DNA from 2 places in the Pseudomonas sp. VD-NE ins genome. Region 2 is predicted to be linked to the other one. Evidence: predicted binding sites of a transcription regulator. Region 2 holds the regulator's gene; the other holds the start of a gene.
The links. The regulator sigma-54, encoded in region 2, starts transcription at its own class of promoters, with help from an activator protein. The targets are predictions, from matches to a motif close to ANTGGCATNNANNTTGCTNT.

Region 1: the regulator sigma-54 is predicted to act here: its motif matches at 3,952-3,971, upstream of glnK (P-II family nitrogen regulator).

The regions. Positions count from the first base shown of each region.
Region 1 covers NZ_CP134772.1:6,391,070-6,399,358, reverse strand. The annotation lists gene RMV17_RS28695 (YifB family Mg chelatase-like AAA ATPase) at 1-1,287, opposite strand, end outside; gene RMV17_RS28690 (N-acetyltransferase) at 1,880-2,425, opposite strand; gene RMV17_RS28685 (Bro-N domain-containing protein) at 2,622-3,134, opposite strand; gene RMV17_RS28680 (accessory factor UbiK family protein) at 3,499-3,759, opposite strand; gene glnK (P-II family nitrogen regulator) at 4,173-4,511, shown strand; gene RMV17_RS28670 (ammonium transporter) at 4,550-5,887, shown strand; gene RMV17_RS28665 (secondary thiamine-phosphate synthase enzyme YjbQ) at 6,104-6,529, shown strand; gene sutA (transcriptional regulator SutA) at 6,632-6,958, shown strand; gene RMV17_RS28655 (HAD-IA family hydrolase) at 7,156-7,860, opposite strand; gene xerC (tyrosine recombinase XerC) at 7,857-8,289, opposite strand, start outside.
Region 2 covers NZ_CP134772.1:1,035,939-1,044,227, forward strand. The annotation lists gene RMV17_RS04335 (FagA protein) at 1-230, shown strand, start outside; gene RMV17_RS04340 (class II fumarate hydratase) at 211-1,587, shown strand; gene RMV17_RS04345 (hypothetical protein) at 1,615-2,055, shown strand; gene RMV17_RS04350 (superoxide dismutase) at 2,057-2,668, shown strand; gene RMV17_RS04355 (ZIP family metal transporter) at 2,699-3,592, shown strand; gene RMV17_RS04360 (HPr family phosphocarrier protein) at 3,684-3,959, opposite strand; gene rapZ (RNase adapter RapZ) at 3,975-4,832, opposite strand; gene ptsN (PTS IIA-like nitrogen regulatory protein PtsN) at 4,835-5,299, opposite strand; gene hpf (ribosome hibernation-promoting factor, HPF/YfiA family) at 5,311-5,619, opposite strand; gene RMV17_RS04380 (RNA polymerase factor sigma-54) at 5,693-7,186, opposite strand; gene lptB (LPS export ABC transporter ATP-binding protein) at 7,374-8,099, opposite strand; gene lptA (lipopolysaccharide transport periplasmic protein LptA) at 8,099-8,289, opposite strand, start outside.

The sequences.
Region 1 (8,289 bases), 1.3 Mb from region 2:
AAGAAACGCATTGGCACAACCCTGGCGTTTCTGTTGGCGTTCGCGGGCTTCGGCTACCAACGCGGCCGCACTGGCGCTGTCTTCTCCTGGCTTTACCGCAGGGTTCAGCGCTGTCGCCTCCCGCGCAACCGTCAGGTGTAAGTCGATCCGGTCCAACAGGGGACCCGACAACTTGTTGCGATAGCGCTGAACCATGTCCGGCGTGCACGAACACTTGCCGCTGGGTTCACCAAGATATCCACAGGGGCAAGGGTTCATCGCCGCCACCAACTGAAAGCGCGCGGGGAAACGCACGCGATCCTTGGCCCGGGCGATCACGATGAACCCCGACTCCAAAGGCTCACGTAAAACTTCCAGCACCTTGCGATCAAATTCCGGCAGTTCATCGAGGAACAGCACGCCGTGGTGCGCGAGGGTGATCTCGCCGGGTTGCGGTTTTGAGCTGCCCCCGACCAGTGCCGGGCCGGATGCGGAATGGTGCGGCTGGCGGAATGGACGCTGCGGCCAGTGGGTCAGCGGCACGCCACTGGCGACGGATTGAATCGCCGCAACCTCAAGGGCTTCGCATTCGGACAGCGGCGGGAGCAGTCCCGGCAATCGACTGGCCAACAGCGTCTTGCCCGTCCCCGGGGGACCGCTGAACAGCAGGTTATGCGCACCCGCTGCGGCAATCAGCAGCGCCCGTTTGGCTGCCATTTGCCCCTGCACTTCGTTCAGGTCTGGATAGGGTCTGGCGGCATGGATCAAACCGTCCGACACGTAAGGCTCCACCGGCGTATGCCCGTTGAAATGCGCCACCGCCTCCAGCAGATGATCCACCGCAAACACCTTCAACCCGGACGCCAGACAGGCCTCCTCGGCATTCGCTCGCGGCACCACCAGCGCCCGCCCGGCCTTGCGTGCCGCCAGTGCTGCGGGCAACACCCCACGCACCGGCCGCACCGCGCCGGACAACGCCAACTCACCCAGACATTCCACCTCATCCAGCGTCAGACACGGCACCTGCACACTCGCCGACAAAATCCCCAGGGCAATCGCCAGATCAAACCGTCCGCCATCCTTGGGCAAATCCGCCGGCGCCAGATTCAACGTGATCCGCCGCGCCGGAAACTGCAGCCCGGAATTGATGATCGCGCTACGCACCCGATCCTTGCTCTCCTTCACCGCCGCCTCGGGCAGACCGACCATGGTCAGCGACGGCAGGCCGTTGGCCAGATGGACTTCGACGGTGACAGCGGGGGCTTCCACGCCAATCTGGGCGCGACTGTGGACGATGGAGAGAGACATGGTCGTTCCTTGAGCTGAATCGGGGGCCGCTTCCTGCGGGTTTTTTAAGGGTAGTTGAGCCGGGTTTCAGTGCTGAAATAGAGGTTTACAAGACGTATCAAGACCCGATGGGCAGTCACTGCTTGCCTGAATTGGAGCGTTGACTCTCGCCCGGCATTGACGGATCCTCCCGCTTGAGGACTGCAACTGCGCATTCGTCGGGACTGGGCACCAGTAAAAGCTCCCCCGCATTTTTGGCAGCAGAGAAAGCTGGTTTCTCTGAAGTGACGACGGGCCGGCTCGTCGGATTCTGAACCCATGGTTGCAAAGCCAGGAGCTAAAGAATCGCTGCGACTACTCCTCCAAACACAAAAAAGGCGTCCTATGGACGCCTTTTTATTTTTGACTCAGGATCTTTTACCGGCCAGCGGGCCGCTTGGCTCAAGCTCTGGCCCACACGTAACAGCAACTTCAATAAATCGCCGTTGGTTGGCTGACATATCCCCAGCCAACCGGAGTGCTTCGAGATGTAGTTCAACAATCTGAAGAAGCTTTGCCTTTCGCTTTTTTGGGCTCATACGCACCTCGTGCGATTGGGTTGTTGATTTCGATGTTATTGACCGTTCACAGAAATGACAAGCCGGTTGGTGTGGTCGAATTCGAACCCCAGTTTCCGGTAGTAAAAAACAACATTCGGATCAGGATCCTGAATCTCGATTTCTTTGCATCCTAGCGCTCGCGCATAGTGATCTGCGACAAGCAGAGCAATCGGCGCGATCCTGCCGCGAAGCGGGTGCGCCCTATCCGGATGCCCTTCCAACAGAACAATCTTTAAGCAGATAGAGCTTGCGCGCGGGGTCGCATAGCACATGCCGCAAAGAGTCTGTTTGTACCATATCGCCAAATCCAGACCTTTCGCATCTTTACTTTTCCAGTCTGCAACGTCATCCCAAGGGAAAACTGTTGGCCCCTCCCAGAGAAAGTATTGCTTTATCGCTGCTGGGGTAATTGGCTCAAACTTGACCGCTGCTGCATCAATATTTGGGATTCTCGGGGCAATGTTCTTGAGAAAGAATTTGTAGGCGATCTTTCGCGAGTTTGATCTGAATGTCTGGTTACGAAGATCCGTTGCTTTGCCTTTTCTTCTCATTGTTTTCATCTGTTTGGATCTGGTCGCAGAAGATAGCCAGCAGAGAGGGGGCAGCGAAATCAGACGTGGCGGACGCGTTTTGTAGGACGTTACTTCTGTGAGTGGAGGATTTCGGAGTAGGAGGGGTGGAGATAACGAAGACACAAAAAAGGTCATTTCAGTGGTATCGCTGAAATGACCTTTGGTGAGGTTGCAGCGCAAAAATTCAGATCAATTGCAGAGCCTTTCTCCACCATGAGTTCACAACCGTGCGGTTTGCCTGTTCTCGCTCCGTCACCATGTGTGGCACATCTTGCAACCGTATCCACGGCTGGTTATTCCAGTGCAACAAACTCAACGTCATGTCCGGCCAACTGAGCAGGCTCAGGTGTGGACGTTCGCTTGTGCTGGGATGTTGGGCGTCGCGCAGGGTGGGGATGACTTGGTGGGTGAGCCATTCGCGCAGGGCTCGGTATTCGGGGCAGTAGTGGTAGACCAGGAGGGCGTAGATGCCGGATTCGCTGATCAGCAGGGTGTTTTCGATCTGGTTGTGGATCAGGGTTTTGCGGGTCTGGTATTGGTCGGGGTCGAGTTTTCGCAGCATGCGTTCGTTGAGGTAGATGTGCAGCAGGCGGCTCAGGTCTCGGGCGCAGAACCAGGGTTGGTTCTGGATGAGGAGGGCGTGGAGGGGGAGTTTGTGGCGGGTGAAGATATTAGGTGTCAGGTAGTTTTCGTCCATGGTTCAGTTCTCGAATTCAAGTGAAGAAAACTGCTTCTGTTCGTCGCCAAACGAATAGGGTGGCAGCTATGCGCGGGTTGGCGAACCGGTGAATTCGAAACCGGCAGACCCTGAGGTCTCCCACGCAAAGCCGCCATAACTCGTTGAGAGAAAAAACCTCTCTGTGAGTTTAGTTGCATTGCGTCAAATTCGATCCAGGTCGCCAAACCCGGTGCTGAACATTCAGCATCGGGTGAGCTTAGAAACCTGGGCTTTTCGGCGCAATCGGACGGCGGTGGTGCAGGTTGTAGGACGTTGCCGAGAAGATTGAAGGGCTGGAGATCAAAAGATCGCAGCCTTCGGCAGCTCCTACAGGGGGCGCGGATTATTCAGCGGGAGGTGTCAGCTTGGCTTCCATCTCGGCGACTTTGGCTTCGAGGCTTTCGAGGCGGGCGCGGGTGCGGGCCAGAACGACCATCTGACTATCAAATTCTTCACGGCTGACCAGATCGAGTTTGCTGAAGGCACTTTGCAGCAGCATCTTGAACTGGCTTTCGAATTCGGCTTTCGGCAGCGGGGTGTCGCCGCTGAAGAGGCGGGAGGCGGTGCCGCTCAGGGCGTCGAGGAAGTCTTTGGGCGCGAGCATGGTGGATGTCCTGGAAACAATGGCCGGCAGTGTATCACGCAGTGTCTATAGTCAATCTCGTGGTCAGGGATGCACGCTTTTCGCGCAGGCGGACGGACGGCGACGCACCGTTGTTGTGCGTATCCGGTTAGCGTTTTGTGCGGGACGGCTTGCGACAGCGGCCAAGGGATTGAAATCAGGGGATTTTGGCGAGATGGCAAGGTTTCTGCTTAGTCACCTTCGACCCATGCACTGATGCAGTCGCTGTGACGAATGCAGTGCGGCAGACGGAGCGGGGAGTTTCGTCAGCAGCGGTTAGCTGGCGTCAGTCGGGCAGGTAAGGCCGACGATGCGTTACAAAGCCAGGCACTGCGCTTAGACTTGAGTCGGGTTTGTTTTCCTGGGGCAAGTCCACCAATTCGGGAGAGAGTTTCATGAAGCTAGTCACTGCCATCATCAAGCCGTTCAAGTTGGACGACGTGCGCGAGTCGCTGTCCGAAATCGGCGTGCAGGGCATTACCGTTACTGAAGTCAAAGGCTTCGGCCGGCAGAAGGGTCACACCGAGCTGTATCGCGGCGCGGAATATGTGGTTGATTTTCTGCCCAAGGTGAAAATCGACGTGGCCATCGACGACAAGGATCTGGATCGGGTTATCGAGGCGATAACCAAAGCGGCCAACACCGGCAAGATCGGTGACGGCAAGATCTTCGTGGTCAATCTGGAACAGGCGATTCGTATCCGTACCGGCGAAACCGATACCGACGCGATTTAAACGCCGCCACAAACCCCAACGCCCCAGGAGAAAACAATATGACTCTGCGTAAATTCGCAGGGCTAGGAGCCCTGTTGTCTATCGTAATGCCCGGCCTTGCTATGGCGGCAGACGAAGTGGCGGCCCCAGTCCTCAACTCCGGCGACACTGCCTGGATGCTCACCTCAACGGCACTTGTGCTGTTCATGACCATCCCCGGCCTGGCGCTGTTCTACGGCGGCATGGTTCGCTCGAAAAACATTCTTTCCGTGATGATGCAGTGCTTCGCCATTACCGGTCTGATCAGCATCCTGTGGGTCATTTATGGCTACAGCATTGCGTTCGACACCACCGGCATGGAGCAGGGCGTCGTCAACTTCAACTCGTTCTTCGGCGGCATGGGCAAGGCGTTCCTCGCCGGTGTCACGCCTTCGAGCCTGACCGGCCCAGCGGCTTTGTTCCCTGAGGCGGTGTTCATTACCTTCCAGATGACCTTTGCGATCATCACTCCGGCGCTGATCGTCGGTGCCTTCGCTGAGCGGATGAAGTTCTCCGCGATGCTGATCTTCATGGGCATCTGGTTCACCTTGGTTTATGCACCGATCGCGCACATGGTCTGGTCCGGCAACGGCGGCCTGATGTGGGACTGGGGCGTGCTCGACTTCGCCGGCGGCACCGTGGTGCACATCAACGCCGGTGTCGCCGGTCTGATTGCCTGCCTGGTATTGGGCAAGCGCAAAGGCTTCCCGACCACGCCGATGGCCCCGCACAATCTGGGTTACACCCTGATGGGCGCGGCGATGCTGTGGGTCGGCTGGTTCGGCTTCAACGCCGGTTCCGCTGCGGCGGCCAACGGTACCGCCGGCATGGCGATGCTGGTCACTCAGATCGCTACCGCTGCCGCCGCACTGGGCTGGATGTTTGCCGAGTGGGTCACCCACGGCAAGCCAAGTGCACTGGGTATCGCCTCGGGTGTGGTTGCCGGCCTGGTAGCGATCACTCCGGCTGCTGGCACCGTAGGCCCGATGGGCGCACTGGTGATCGGTCTGGCTGCAGGCGTGGTGTGCTTCTTCTGCGCCACCACCCTGAAACGCAAACTCGGTTATGACGATTCCCTGGATGCCTTCGGCGTACACGGTATCGGCGGTATTCTCGGCGCGATCCTCACCGGTGTGTTCGCTGCTCCGGCTCTGGGTGGCTTCGGCACCGTCACCGATATCGGTGCGCAAGTCTGGATTCAGGTCAAAGGCGTGGGCTTCACGGTGATCTACACCGCGATCGTCACCTTCATCATCCTTAAGGTCCTGGACGCCGTGATGGGTCTGCGTGTGACCGAGGAAGAAGAGTCGGTTGGCCTCGATCTGGCACAACACAACGAACGCGGCTACAACCTGTAAGTACGCGCACTAAAAAAAATTGCCCGGTTCGCCGGGCATTTTTTTGTCCGGGATTTGTCATTAAGCGACAGGCTGAAAGGATTTTTCGTACGGCTTTGGTCGTGTTTACGACGGGCGTTTTTCTGCGGCCAATGGCTTACATGATTGCAGGAATATTAGGGCCTTTGTTTTTTCCCAGAGCGCGCTAGAATGCGCCCCGAACGTGCGGAGAACTGTATGTGGCAACAGACTCTGATAACCCTGCGGGCACGGCCCCGGGGCTTTCATCTGGTAACGGACGAGTTGATCAAAGGGCTGCCTGAACTCAGGGCGTGCCGGGTCGGTCTGTTGCATTTGTGGCTGCAGCATACCTCGGCGTCGTTGACCATCAACGAGAACGCCGATCCGGCGGTACGTCGCGACTTCGAACGATTTTTCAATCGTCTGATCCCACAAGGAACAGACGGCTATGAGCATAACGACGAAGGCCTGGACGACCTCCCGGCGCACTTCAAGGCCAGCGTGCTTGGTTGCCAGATCAGTCTGCCGGTTTCGGCAGGTCGTCTGGCACTGGGGACCTGGCAAGGCGTTTATCTGGGCGAGCACCGTGATCATGGCGGTGCCCGAAAAGTCCTCGCCACCTTGCACGGTGAAGGGGCATAAACCGTTGGTCACCAATGGTTACTGATTTTTTAACGGCGACTTTCGACAGTTGCCAAAGCTGGTCTATAACTAATCTGCTTTTCGCAAGTCATGAGGTAGAACATGAGCGACGATGATCTGGAAAACGACGACCTCGAAGTAGGCGACGAAGACGAGGCCGAGGAAGGTCTGGAAGCAGCAGCGGAAGACGTTGCTGATGACGATGGTGGCGACGATACGCCGGCCCCGGCTGCCAAAGGCAAAGCCAAGGCTGCGGTGTCGGTAGACGAGTTGCCGAGCATTGAAGCCAAGAACAAGGAACGCGACGCCCTGGCCAAGGCCATGGAAGAGTTCCTGTCGCGCGGCGGCAAGGTTCAGGAAGTGGAGGCCAATGTGGTCGCCGATCCTCCGAAAAAGCCGGACAACAAGTACGGTAGCCGCCCTATCTGAGGCGTGCCGCTTGCTTGCTGAAAAAGCCCGCCGTCGCTGCGGGCTTTTTCATGGGCGAAAGAAAAATTTGAAGGCGATGCAGACCCTGTGGGAGCTGGCTTGCCAGCGATGGCGGCCTGTCAGACAACATTGATGTTGAATGTACCGGCCTCATCGCTGGCAAGCCAGCTCCCACAGGGGATGAGGTGAATTTAGGGTCAATGCTGGGCATTCCAGCGTGCGAGTACGGCTGGCAAATCGGTCAGGCTACGAATCTCTGCATCCGGCAGGCGATCCGCTTCCCAGACCTTGCCGGCCGGGTTAAACCAGATCGCGCGTAGCCCAGCTTGCTGCGCCCCGGCAATGTCATCCCCCGGATGATCACCTATGTGCACGGCGGTTTCGGCCGTGGCGCCACCGCGTTGCAGAGCCTCATGAAAAAGCCGCGCATCCGGTTTGGCGATGCCGATATCTTCCGCACACAACGCAAACTTGAAGTAATCCGCCAACCCCAACCGGCGCACATCGGCGTTGCCATTGGTGACCACGCCAAGCGCATAGTGATTGGCGAGAATCTCCAGCACTGGCTCGACTTCAGGGAACACTTCGATCTGATGCCGCGCATGCAGGAACACTTCAAATCCCTTGTCGGCCAGGTCGGATGCTTCGCCATGTGCGTACCCGGCGTCTTCCATTGCATGAAACAACACCCGACGACGTAGCGCACTGATCCGATGCTTGAGTCCCGGCTCGTTGGCCAGCACCCGCTCACGGATCGCCCACAAATGCTCCACTGGCACCGCGCCCAGATTCGGCGCATGTTCGCTCAGCCATTCGCGCAATACCGCTTCGGCACTGACGATCACTGGCGCGGTGTCCCACAACGTGTCGTCGAGGTCGAAGGTGATCAACTGGATGCTCATGAATCATCGCCTTTCATGCGTTTGGCCCGTGGATGGGCGCTGTCGTAGACCGCCGCCAGGTGCTGGAAGTCCAGGTGGGTGTAGATCTGCGTGGTCTTGATGTCGGAGTGGCCGAGCAATTCCTGCACCGCGCGCAAGTCCTGCGAAGACTCCAGCAAGTGGCTGGCGAAGGAGTGCCGCAGCATGTGCGGGTGCAGGTTCTGGCCAAGCTCGCGCTCGCCGGCGAGTTTGACCCGCACCTGAATCGCCCGCGGGCCAAGGCGCCGGCCTTGCTGGCTGACGAACACGGCGTCGTCCGCCGGGTTGGTCATCGCGCGCAATGGCAGCCACTGCTCGATCGCTTCGCGAGCTTTTTTACCCACTGGCAGCAGGCGGGTCTTGCTGCCCTTGCCGAGCACTTGAACCATGCCATCGGCGAGGTCGAGTTGA
Region 2 (8,289 bases):
GTTTGCTGCTCGACACCGCCACCGACATCGCGCTGCCGTGGCATTGGCGCAGCGTCTGTCTCGATCAAGCCTGGCGCCCGCTGCGTGAAATGGAGCGCCTGTCCCTGTGCAAATGCCGGCTCAACCGCTGGCAACGCTACACCTGGCAGCTCGCCACTTGCGAACTGCTTCCCTCGATTCCTCTTATTGAACTGGTGCAAGGATTTTCAGATGACCAAGACACGTATTGAGCGCGACAGCATGGGCGAACTGCAGGTGCCGGTGGACGCTCTCTACGGCGCGCAGACCCAGCGCGCAGTGGACAACTTCCCGATCAGCGGCAAACCGATGCCGACGCAATTCATTCGCGCATTGATCCTCGCCAAAGCCGCCGCAGCCCGCGCCAACGTCGAACTCAACCAAATCACTGCCGCTCAGGGCAAAGCCATCAACGACGCCGCGCAAGGTTTGCTCGAAGGCGATTTCATGCAGCATTTCCCGGTGGATATCTTCCAGACCGGTTCCGGCACCAGTTCCAACATGAACGCCAACGAAGTGATTGCCACCCTCGCCAGCCGTTTGCTCGGCGAGCCGGTCAACGCCAACGATCACGTCAACTGCGGCCAGAGCAGCAACGACATCATCCCGACCACCATCCACGTCAGCGCTGCGCTGGCCCTGCACGAACAACTGCTGCCGGCGCTGCTGCACCTGGTGCAAGTCATCGAGCAAAAAGCCGGGCAGGTGCATCACCACGTCAAAACCGGCCGCACGCATTTGATGGATGCGATGCCGGTGCGCATGAGCCAGGTACTCAATGGCTGGGCGCAGCAGCTCAAAGCCAACATCGCGCATTTGCAGGATTTGCTGCCGAGCCTGCAATCGCTGGCGCAGGGCGGCACGGCGGTCGGCACCGGGATCAACGCGCATCCTGAGTTCGCCGCACGTTTCAGTCGTCAGTTGAGCCAGTTGAGCGACGTGCAATTCACCCCGGGCAAGGATCTGTTTGCGCTGATCGGCTCGCAAGACACCGCCGTCGCCGTCTCCGGCCAGCTCAAGGCCACCGCTGTGTCGCTGATGAAAATCGCCAACGACCTGCGCTGGATGAACTCCGGCCCGCTCGCCGGTCTCGGTGAAATCGAACTGGAGGCGCTGCAACCAGGCTCGTCGATCATGCCGGGCAAGGTCAATCCAGTGATTCCGGAAGCCACCGCCATGGTCGCTGCGCAAGTGATCGGCAACGATTCGGTGATCACAATCGCTGGCCAGTCGGGCAATTTCGAACTCAATGTGATGCTGCCGATCATCGCCCAGAACCTGCTGAGCAGCATCGAGCTGCTGGCCAATTCCAGTCGGCTGCTCGGCGACAAAGCCATCGCCAGTTTCAAGGTCAACGAATCGCGCTTGAAAGAAGCGTTGTCGCGCAACCCGATTCTGGTCACCGCGCTCAACCCGATCATCGGATACCAGAAAGCCGCCGAAATCGCCAAGCAGGCCTACAAGGAAGGGCGTGCGGTGATCGACGTTGCCCTGGAACACACCGACCTGTCACGCAGCCAACTGGAAGAGTTGCTCAATCCCGAGAAGCTCACCGCCGGCGGCGTGTAAATCCCGCAACCGCTTTGGAGGCTCACCATGGAGCACTGGAAACGCACGATCGAACGGGCCAATCGCTGCTTCATGCTCGGCGAATTGATCGACGCCCGTGAGGCTTACCTGCAAGCCCTGGCCCTGGCGCAAGTGTTATTCGAACGCTGGGCGGATGCCGACGAAGCGGTGGCGGCCTGCGTCATTTCTCACCACAACCTGGCGGATCTGCACTTGCGCCTGAACCAGCCGGAGGAGAGCGCCGAATACCTCTGCGCGATCCATCAACGACTGTTGCAGACCATGCAGGACGAACGTCAGCGCCTGGCATTGCGTGAAGCGGCGCTGCGCCAGAGCAGCAAGACCTACGTTGAATTGCTGAATTTCATCAGTGAACACGGCGAATACCCGCGCACCCAGCGCCTGCTGCACCCGGATACCGGCAATGCGCGCCGCGCGCCTGCCCCTCATCACCATGGAGTCCATTGAAATGGCTTTTACCTTGCCTGCCTTGCCTTACGCCTACGACGCCCTCGAGCCGCATATCGATGCGCAGACCATGGAAATTCACTACACCAAGCATCACCAGACGTACATCAACAACCTCAACGCGGCGGTAGAAGGCACTGAATACGCCGAATGGCCGGTGGAAAAACTCGTCGCCAGCGTTAAGGACCTGCCGGAAAAACTCCGTGCGGCAGTGATCAATCAGGGCGGCGGTCATGCCAACCACTCGCTGTTCTGGGAAGTGATGGTACCGAGCGGCGGCGGCAAACCGGACGGCGCGTTGGCCAAGGCCATCGATGAGCAACTGGGCGGCCTCGACAGCTTCAAGGAAGCCTTCACCAAAGCCGCGCTTACCCGCTTCGGCAGCGGATGGGCCTGGCTCAGCGTGACCCCGGAAAAGAAACTGGTGGTGGAAAGCAGCGGCAACCAGGACAGCCCGTTGATGAACGGCAATACGCCGATTCTCGGTCTCGACGTCTGGGAGCATGCCTACTACTTGCGTTATCAGAACCGTCGCCCGGAATACATCAACGCGTTTTACAACGTAATCAATTGGCCTGAAGTGGCTGCGCGCTATCAGGCCGCACTGGTTTAAGTCTTCTATAAAAACAATCCAAGGCTGACTATGGGCACTGAGACACTGGCGATCGGAAGTGGGCGTATGTTTCGTTACGCAGTGGGATCGCTATTGCTGTTGGCGGGCATGACCTTGCTGGTCGCCCACGGACTGGAATGGCTGAATCTGGAACCGAGGCTGTTGCGGGCGTTGCAGGGTGGCGCGATCTGCGCGCTTGGCACTGCGCTTGGCGCTGTGCCGGTGCTGGTGATTCGACGCATGCCGCAGGCGCTCAGCGATACCTTGCTGGGTTTTGGCGCCGGGGTGATGCTGGCAGCGACGGCGTTTTCGCTGATCGTGCCGGGCATTGCCGCCGCGCAAGGCCTCGGTCTGACTGCGTGGGGCTCCAGTGGCCTGATCTGCTTCGGCATCATGCTCGGCGCTTTCGGGCTGTATCTGGTCGATCGCAAAGTTTCCGGCGCGTCCCCGGAAATGCTCGTCGGCACAGTCGAGCATCCGGTGATTCCGCCACGGATCTGGCTGTTCGTGTTCGCCATCATTGCCCATAACATCCCGGAAGGCATGGCCGTCGGCGTTTCCGCCGGTGGCGGCATGCCGGATGCGGACAGTCTGGCCATGGGCATCGCTTTGCAGGATGTACCGGAAGGTCTGGTGATTGCGCTGGTATTGGCCGGGGCAGGGATGTCACGGGTCAAGGCATTCCTGATCGGTGCGGTGTCAGGCCTGGTCGAGCCGGTGTTTGCGTTGCTGTGTGCGTGGCTGGTCGGTCTGGCGCAGGTATTGTTGCCATTAGGTCTGGCACTGGCGGCGGGGGCGATGTTGCTGGTGGTGACTCACGAGGTCATCCCGGAATCACGGCGCCATGGTCATGACAAACTGGCCAGTCTTGGCCTGTTGATCGGGTTTTGTCTGATGATGGTGATGGATACCGCATTAGGTTGAAGATCAAAAGATCGCAGCCTTCGGCAGCTCCTACATTGGAATGCGTTCACTGTAGGAGCTGCCGCAGGCTGCGATCTTTTGATGTTGGCTGTCAGCCACCTTCGTCGAAATAGTTGTTGATCAACGCCACCAGCGCATCCAGCGCTTCCTGTTCCTGATGCCCTTCAGTACTCAGATAGATTTTGGTGCCCTTGCCAGCCGCCAGCATCATCATTGCCATGATGCTTTTGCCATCAACCGTGGTCTCCGGTGTGCGGCCCACTCTGATCGAGCAATCCGGATACTGCCCGGCCACCCCGACAAACTTGGCCGATGCGCGGGCATGCAGGCCCAGCTTGTTGATGATTTCGATTTCCAGAGCAGGCATCGCGGTGTGAATCCTTTAAGTGAGGTCGCGGTGGCGAACCTGGACGTTCTTCAGGGTTTTCTGCAGGGCCTGACCCAGACGTTCGGTCAGGTAGACGGAGCGGTGATGCCCGCCGGTGCAGCCAATGGCAATGGTGACGTAGGCGCGGTTGCTCGCAGCGAAGCGCGGCAGCCACTTGTGCAGGTAGGCGAAAATGTCCTGGAACATTTCTTCGACCTCCGGCTGCGCCGCCAGGTATTCAGCCACCGGCGCATCGAGACCCGATTGCGCGCGCAGTTCCGGCTTCCAGTACGGATTGGGCAGGCAGCGCACATCGAACACCAGATCCGCATCCACCGGCATCCCGCGCTTGAAGCCGAAGGACTCGACCAGAAATGCGGTCCCCGGCTCCGGCTGGTTCAGCAGGCGCAGCTTGATCGAGTCGCGCAGCTGATACAGGTTCAGATTGGTGGTGTTGATCTTCAGGTCCGCGAGATCGGCAATCGGGCCGAGCAGGGCGGTTTCATCCTGGATCGCCTCGGCCAGCGAGCGGTTGGCATTGCTCAGCGGATGGCGACGGCGGGTTTCGGAAAAACGCTTGAGCAGGGTTTCTTCGTCGGCATCCAGATACAGTACGTCGCACTGGATGTGCTTGCTGCGGACATCTTCAAGCAGTTCGGGAAAGCGCGTCAGGTGGCTCGGCAGGTTGCGCGCATCGATCGATACGGCCACCAGCGGCTGCGCCAGTTCAGTGTGAATCAGCGCACGTTCGGCCAGTTCCGGCAGCAAGCCTGCCGGCAGGTTGTCGATGCAGTAGTAACCGTTGTCCTCAAGGACATCCAGTGCGGTACTTTTACCCGAGCCGGAACGGCCACTGACAATGATCAAGCGCATGATTAGTGCCCGTTCTGCTCGTCCAGGACAACCTGATACAAGGCTTCGTTGCTCGCAGCGCTGCGCAGTTTATCGCGCACGTCCTTGCGATCGAGCATGCTGGCGATCTGACGCAGCAACTCCAGGTGCGCATCGGTGGCGGCTTCCGGGACCAGCAAAACGAACAGCAGGTCAACCGGAGCGCCATCAATGGCGTCGAAATCGATTGGCGTATCAAGGTGCATCAAGGCACTGATAGGCGACTGGCACCCCTTGAGACGGCAGTGAGGAATGGCGATGCCGTTGCCAAAACCGGTGGAACCGAGTTTTTCACGGGCAATCAACGCCTCGAAGACATCTTGCATCTCCAGAGCCGGCACTTCGCGGGCGATCAGGTTGGCAATTTGTTCGAGGGCTTTCTTTTTACTGCCGCCCGGCACGTTCACGAGGGAACGGCCGGGGGTCAGGATACTTTCAAGTCGGATCATGGGGTGGGGGGTTATCGACCGGTAGCGCCCTGGAGCAGGCTCTGGGTCTTTTCCTTATGCTTTTTGAGTTGTTTATCCAGCTTGTCGGTCAAGGCGTCGATCGCCGCGTACATATCGGTATGTTCCGCGTTGGCGACCACTTCGCTGCCGGGTATATGCAAGGTGGCTTCGATTTTCTGCTTCAGCTTTTCGACGCACATCGTGACTTGCACGTTGGTGATCTTGTCGAAATGGCGCTCTAATCGTTGAAGTTTCTCATTGATGTAGTCGCGCAGAGGTTCGGTCACTTCCAGTTGGTGTCCACTGATGTTGACTTGCATACAGCTTCTCCTTCGTTGCCAGTGCATAAAGCGGCAGGCTGGATAGCCTGCCACTGGAACGCTGTAACGTGGCTTACATCAACCGCTTGCGTTCGCTCGAAGGCGCGATCCCTAAGGATTCGCGGTACTTGGCGACGGTGCGGCGAGCCACCTGAATGCCTTGTGCCTCCAGTAAACCAGCGATCTTGCTGTCACTCAACGGCTTTTTCTGATTTTCCGCGGCAACCAGTTTTTTGATGATCGCGCGGATCGCCGTAGACGAGCATTCGCCGCCTTCGGAGGTGCTGACGTGGCTGGAGAAAAAGTATTTCAGTTCATAAATACCGCGTGGGGTATGCATGAACTTTTGCGTGGTCACCCGGGAAATTGTTGATTCGTGCATGCCGACCGCCTCAGCGATGTCGTGCAGGACCAACGGCTTCATGGCTTCGTCGCCGTACTCCAGAAAACCGCGCTGATGCTCGACGATCTGGGTGGCTACTTTCATCAATGTTTCGTTGCGGCTCTGCAGGCTCTTGATGAACCAGCGGGCTTCCTGCAACTGATTGCGCATGAAGGTGTTGTCGGCGCTGGTGTCGGCGCGACGGACGAAACCGGCGTACTGCGCGTTGACCCGTAGGCGTGGCACCGACTCCTGATTGAGTTCGACCAGCCAGCGCTCGTTGTCCTTGCGCACGATAACGTCGGGGACAACGTACTCGGCTTCGGTGGATTCGATTTGCGAACCCGGACGTGGATTAAGGCTCTGCACCAACTCGATGACCTGGCGCAACTCGTCTTCCTTGAGCTTCATGCGTCGCATCAGCTGGCTGTAGTCGCGGCCGCCCAGCAGGTCGATGTAATCGCTGACCAGACGCTTGGCTTCAGCCAGCCAAGGCGTCTTGGCTGGTAGCTGGCGTAATTGCAGCAGCAGGCATTCGCCGAGATTGCGCGCGCCGATGCCGGCCGGTTCGAACTGCTGAATGCGGTGCAGGACGGCTTCGATTTCGTCCAGCTCAATGTCCAGCTCAGGATCGAACGCCTCGAGGATCTCTTCGAGGGTTTCGTCCAGGTAGCCCTGATTGTTGATGCAGTCGATCAGGGTCACGGCGATCAGGCGATCGGTGTCGGACATCGGTGCGAGGTTCAATTGCCACAGCAGATGGCTTTGCAGGCTTTCGCCAGCGGAGGTGCGGGTGGTGAAGTCCCACTCATCGTCATCGCTGCTCGGCAGGCTGCTGGCGCTGGTCTGGTAGACGTCTTCCCAGGCCGTGTCGACCGGAAGCTCATTGGGGATGCGCTCGTTCCATTCGCCGTCCTCGAGGTTGTCCACCGTCGGGGCGGTCTCCTGGTAGGAAGGTTCCTGGATCTCGGTGTTGGGCTTCTGTTCGGCGTTGTCGGCCAGGGGATCGGAATTGTCGAAGTCGTCGCCTTCTTCCTGGCGTTCGAGCATCGGATTGGATTCCAGAGCCTCCTGGATTTCCTGTTGCAGATCCAGGGTCGACAATTGGAGCAGGCGGATGGCCTGTTGCAGCTGCGGTGTCATCGTCAGCTGCTGGCCCATTCTCAAGACTAGCGATGGTTTCATGGCAGGGGCTTAACACCTTATTCGCCGGCGCTATGCGCCATCCACTACAGGGCGCCGAAGCGCCAAACTTAAGCAAATTATATGCCTGAAACTGAAGTGTTTGCCTAGAGCGCTGTAACAATTAAAGCGTATTAAATCCTGCTTGAATCGATACAGCGCCCCGGCGGCGCACCGGGTACTGTTGCGCTTACAGGCGGAACTCGTGGCCCAGATACACTTCCTTGACCAGATCGTTGGCCAGGATGGTTTCTGCATCGCCTTCGGCAATCAACTGACCGTCGTTGACGATGTAAGCGGTTTCGCAGATATCCAGCGTCTCACGGACGTTGTGGTCGGTGATCAATACACCGATGCCCTTGGCCTTGAGGTGGTGGATGATCTGCTTGATGTCGCCAACCGAAATCGGGTCGACACCGGCGAACGGTTCGTCGAGCAGGATGAATTTCGGTGCAGTCGCCAGAGCGCGGGCGATTTCCACCCGGCGGCGTTCGCCACCGGACAGGCTCATGCCGAGGTTGTCGCGAATGTGGCTGATGTGGAATTCCTGCAGCAGGCTTTCCAGCTCCTTGCGACGGCCGGCCTTGTCGAGCTCCTGGCGGGTCTCGAGGATGGCCATGATGTTATCGGCCACCGACAGTTTGCGGAAGATCGACGCTTCTTGCGGCAGATAGCCGATACCGGCCTTGGCGCGACCGTGCATCGGCTGGTGGCTGACGTCCAGATCGTCGATCAGCACACGGCCCTGATCGGCCTGTACCAGGCCGACGATCATGTAGAAGCACGTGGTCTTGCCGGCGCCGTTTGGCCCGAGCAGGCCGACGATCTGGCCGCTGTCGATCGATAGGCTGACGTCACGCACGACCTGGCGGCTTTTATAGGCCTTGGCCAGGTGCTGAGCTTTCAGAGTTGCCATTACTGGGTTTTCTCGTCGGTTTTCTTCTTCGGCTGGATCACCATATCGATGCGCGGACGCGCTTCGGTGACCTTGCTGCCGGTAGCGCGACCGGCGCTGGCCAGTTTCTTCACGGTGTCATAGACGATTTTCTCGCCTTGAGTCGTGTTGTTGTCCTTGTCGACAACCTTGGCCTTGTCGATCAGCACAA